DNA from 2 places in the Mycobacterium sp. 1245499.0 genome. Region 2 is predicted to be linked to the other one. Evidence: predicted binding sites of a transcription regulator. Region 2 holds the regulator's gene; the other holds the start of a gene.

Region 1 (2,399 bases), on a different contig from region 2:
GGCCAGCGTGACGATGGCCCGCTGCGGCACGCGGGAGAGCAGCTGTAAGACATTGCTGCGCAACACCTTCGGCAGCAAGCCGAGCACCGACTCCGCGATGCCCAGGGGCTGGGCGGCCTGCTTGGCCTGCCACCGGGTGTGCACGGTCTGCAACCGCCGCACCGGGTCGTCGTGTTCGACCGGCAGGTGCGAGAGCATGGCCGAGCGGACCGGCAGCGGCACCAGGGCGCGCAGCGAGTCGGCCCGCGGTTGTTCGCCGCGGCCGATCAGCGCCGTGCGGAATCCTTCGGTGATGGCGGCCAGCGCGACGTCGTTGGCGCTCACCCCGAACTTGCGGCAGACGCTGTCGACGTCGGCGATCGGCACCCGCACGGTGCTGTAGCGCCGCAGCGTGCTCACCGCGTCGGTGCGCACGACCGGCCACAGCGCGTCGATCAGGGCGCCGGTCAGGTTGCCGGTGGCCAACGAGGCGCGCCACAGCGCGTCCGCCCAGCCCGGTTTGGCGGATGTGGATGGCGAAACCTGCTTGCCCGCGGCATTGTTGGCGAAGGTATCGGCGTCGGCGTCGTCGCAGAGCCTGCTGATCAGCCGGGCGGCCGGGTTGCCGTCGAGCAGCCCGTGATGGGTTTTCATCAGGATCGCCCACCGGTTGCCCGTCAGGCCCTCGATGATCCAGCACTCCCATGGTGGCCGGTCGGAATCCAGCGGCCGTTCCAGCGCGTAGGCGATGGCCCGGGACAGCTCAGCCTCGTCGCCCGGGCGGGGAATCGCCACCCGGCGCAAGTGGTGGGCCAGGTCGAAGTCCGGGCAGTCGATCCACTCCTGATTGCGCGGCTGGGCCCGCAGCAGCTGAGTGCATCGCGCGATGGGCTGGATACGTTCCGCCAGAAGGCTTTTGAGCCGCTCGTAATTGGGCGCGGTGCCGTCGACGATGGCGACCGCCCCGACCGCCAGGCTGGCGTGCTGATCCGGATCGTGGGCCTGCAGGAATGCCGTGTCCAGTGTCTGCGCCATGCTGCCCCCGGCCGTGTCCGCTTTTTTGAACTTGTACCAGTATCTGTGGAGCTCGTGATCCGCGGTAGTGCCCGCAGCGTTAAGACCTTGTTTAGGAGTTGACGATCGGTTTAACAACGGTTGTACCGGGCCGAGGTTAAATCGAACACCAGTTCGATATACTCGCATCCGTGGGCTGGTTCAACGGGCCGCCGAGCTGGGCGGAAATGGAGCGGGTGCTCGACAGCAAGCCGCGCCATGCCGGGGAGTCGGCGGGCCCGGAATCCGACGGCCCGCTGTCGCGCCGGCGCGCGACGTATCAGCCGCCGGATGACGGCCGGGCGTCCCGCTCGTCCGTCGCCTATGCCGAACTGCATGCGCATTCGGCGTTCAGCTTCTTGGACGGGGCGAGCACGCCCGAGGAACTGGTCGAGGAGGCGGCCCGGCTGGACCTGCGCGCCCTGGCGCTCACCGATCACGACGGCCTGTACGGGGCGGTGCGGTTCGCCGAAGCGGCGGCCGAGCTCGACATGCGCACCGTGTTCGGCGCCGAACTGTCGCTGGGCCCGGGCGCGCGCACCGAGGTGCCGGACCCGCCCGGCCCGCACCTGCTGGTGCTGGCCCGCGGTACGGAGGGTTACCGGAGGTTGTCGCGGCAACTGGCCGCGGCGCACCTGGCCGGCGGCGAGAAGGGCAAGCCCCGTTACGATTTCGACGCGCTGACCGAGGCCGCCGGCGGACACTGGCACATCCTGACGGGCTGTCGCAAAGGCCATGTGCGCCAAGCGCTTTCCGAGGGGGGGCCATCCGCGGCCGAACGGGCGCTGGCCGACCTGGTGGACCGCTTCGGTGCGCACCGGGTCAGCATCGAGCTCACCCATCACGGTCAACCGCTCGATGATGAACGCAACGCCGCGCTGGCCGCGCTGGCCCCACGCTTCGGGGTGGGCGTCGTCGCCACCACCGGCGCGCATTTCGCGGGGCCGTCGCGGCGCCGGCTGGCCATGGCGATGGGCGCCATCCGGGCGCGGGAGTCCCTGGATTCGGCCGCCGGGTGGCTGGCCCCGCTGGGCGGTTCGCACCTGCGCTCCGGGGAGGAGATGGCCCGGCTGTTCGCGCAGGTGCCCTTTGGGGGCACCGACGTGGTGACCGCGGCCGCCGAGCTGGGCGAGCAGTGCGCGTTCGGGCTGGCGCTCATCGCGCCGCAGCTGCCGCCGTTCGACGTGCCCGCCGGGCACACCGAGGACAGCTGGCTGCGGCAGCTGACCATGGCCGGGGCGCGCCGGCGCTATGGGTCGGCCGAGCAGGCGCCGCGCGCCTATGCCCAGATCGAGCACGAACTCAAAGTCATTGCCCACCTGACGTTTCCGGGTTACTTCCTGGTGGTGCACGACATCGCCCGGTTC
Region 2 (2,399 bases):
TGAGTTCGCGGATACGGTCGGCGACCTGGGTGGTCGGCGCGTCGGGCGCGACCCGGTGCGCGAAGTCCTGCAGCGACTCCCCCGCGTCGACGCGGACGACCGCGAGCCGGTCGGGAACGTGGGCCGCGGAGTTGGCGGAGTCGCCATTGAGCACCTGCCCGACGTTCGCGACGAGACCCAGCCACAGCGTGATCGCTCCGGCGGCCACTGCCAGCCCGATCGTCGACGCCCAGGTGGTGGCCCGCCTGCGGTGCGGAGCGACCGACATCGCCACCCCGGTGCCGTAGTAGCGCGTCGCCGCACCCGCCGGGCGGGCCGGCGCGGGCCTGCGAGACCGGGCCAGTCCGTCACGTCCGTACCGAACGCCTTGGACGGGTCCGTTGATCGGGCGCCGAAGACTGCTGATACGCGGCGCAGGCGTGTGGATGACTGTCATCTTCGTTCCTCCGGTCAACTAGCTCTCGCTCGTGTGTTCGACACTAATCGCTTGTGTGTTCGAAACCCGAACATTTGAGCGAAGCGTGTCGCACGAGCAAACGCTAGATCACACCACCGACAAGTTCGTCGGCCTCTACCACTGTCACGAGGCCCAGATACCCGATATCCCGAAGAGTTACACATTTGTGATTCACCCGACTTTGGGCCTTCTCCGCCGGCGTTCCATCCGGGGCGACACGCCACTCGAACACATGTTTGATTCTTGTTCGTCGGGCGGCTACATTCAGTGCCATGGGCGACAGCAACGACATTTCTCCGCCCGGCCCCGAAGGCCGGTTGCACTCCGTGGATCCTTCGCTGACCGAGCGGCAGCGCACCATTCTGAATGTCATCCGCGCGTCGGTCACCAGCCGCGGCTACCCGCCGAGCATCCGCGAGATCGGCGACGCCGTCGGCCTGACGTCGACCTCATCGGTGGCACACCAGCTGCGCACCCTGGAGCGCAAGGGATACTTGCGGCGCGATCCCAATCGTCCGCGAGCGGTCGATGTCCGCGGGGCCGACGACGAGGTGGCGGCGCCCGCCACCGAGGTGGCCGGCTCGGATGCCCTGCCCGAACCCACGTTCGTCCCGGTGCTCGGGCGTATCGCGGCGGGCGGACCGATCCTGGCCGAGGAGGCCGTCGAGGACGTCTTTCCCCTGCCGCGCGAATTGGTCGGCGAGGGAACGCTTTTCCTGCTCAAGGTGGTCGGCGATTCGATGGTCGACGCCGCGATCTGTGACGGCGACTGGGTGGTGGTGCGTCAGCAGAACGTCGCCGACAACGGCGACATCGTCGCGGCGATGCTCGATGGCGAAGCAACCGTCAAGACGTTCAAACGCGCTGGCGGTCAGGTCTGGCTGATGCCGCACAACCCGGCGTTCGACCCCATCCCCGGCAACGACGCGAGCGTGCTCGGCAAGGTCGTCACGGTCATCCGCAAGGTCTGACGCGCGAGGAGTCAGTCGGCCCGGGTGAAGCCGTTGGCCAGCGCGACTTCCTCGCTCGACAACCAGATTTCGGCGAGCGTGTCCTGATACAGGTCGCTGCCCGGCGTGTAGTACAGCCCGTAACGCGCACTGGCCTTGATCGGGTATCCGTCGGGCGCCTGGTACGGGTCGTCGAGCGGCAGATGGATCGTCGGCCGGCCGTCCGGGCCCGCCAGACCGTTTTCCGAGCCGTCCTCGGCGTCGTCGGCGGCGGCGTGCCGACCGCTACGCGCCGGCGTCCCCGCGGCGACCGCACCGGCGCCCACGGCGTCCGCCGCGTCGGCTCCCGTGGCGCTGGCGGCCCCCGACTCGACGTCGGGCTCGGGCGTGGCGACGTCGAGGTAGTCGTCCTCGGGCTCGGCGGTCTCCAGGGCGCCGGTCACGGCGTCGGTGTCCGGTGGGGTGCGGGGAACGACGACGTCGGGATACTCGTCGTCCGGGTAGGCCTGGCGCGCATAGTCGGCGTCGGGGTCCTCGGCGTCGACGTAGGCCGCGTCGTCCGCGGTCTCGGGCTCGGCGAGCTCGGGGACTTCGTCGGTGTAGTCGGTGTAGTCGGACTCGGCCGCGGGATAGTCGGCCTCTGACAGCATCTCCTCGGAGACGACGGGGATGGAGTCGGTGTCGACGGCGTCGGGGTCGTCCTGCTCGAATCCGTAATCGCTCTCGGCCGGAGCCTGACGTTGCCAGCTGACCCGCCCGACGTCCGGCGCCGGTTCGGCCGGCGCGCTCAGCGGCGCGAACGACTCGGCGTCGTGCTCGGAATCGTCGTGCCCCCACGGGCCGTCGGCGTCGTAGCCGAAGTCGCGGCCGCGGTCGGGCGCATAGCCCGCAACGTCGGGTTGCCCGGGCCGGCGCCGGCGCCAGCCGAACAGCACCCACGCCAGGAGTACGAGCAGCACCAACACCGGAATGGCGGCCATCAGCCACCACCA

What was found. Region 2 encodes LexA, which represses DNA repair genes until DNA is damaged. Its sites were predicted from a motif close to CGAACANNTGTTCG; they were not measured.
Region 1: the regulator LexA is predicted to act here: its motif matches at 1,157-1,170, upstream of A5646_RS23975 (error-prone DNA polymerase).

Annotation. Positions count from the first base shown of each region.
Region 1 covers NZ_LZMG01000387.1:4,187-6,585, reverse strand. The annotation lists gene A5646_RS23980 (wax ester/triacylglycerol synthase domain-containing protein) at 1-1,014, opposite strand, end outside; gene A5646_RS23975 (error-prone DNA polymerase) at 1,185-2,399, shown strand, end outside.
Region 2 covers NZ_LZMG01000241.1:11,315-13,713, reverse strand. The annotation lists gene A5646_RS13690 (LysM peptidoglycan-binding domain-containing protein) at 1-436, opposite strand, end outside; gene lexA (transcriptional repressor LexA) at 730-1,428, shown strand; gene A5646_RS13680 (LGFP repeat-containing protein) at 1,440-2,399, opposite strand, start outside.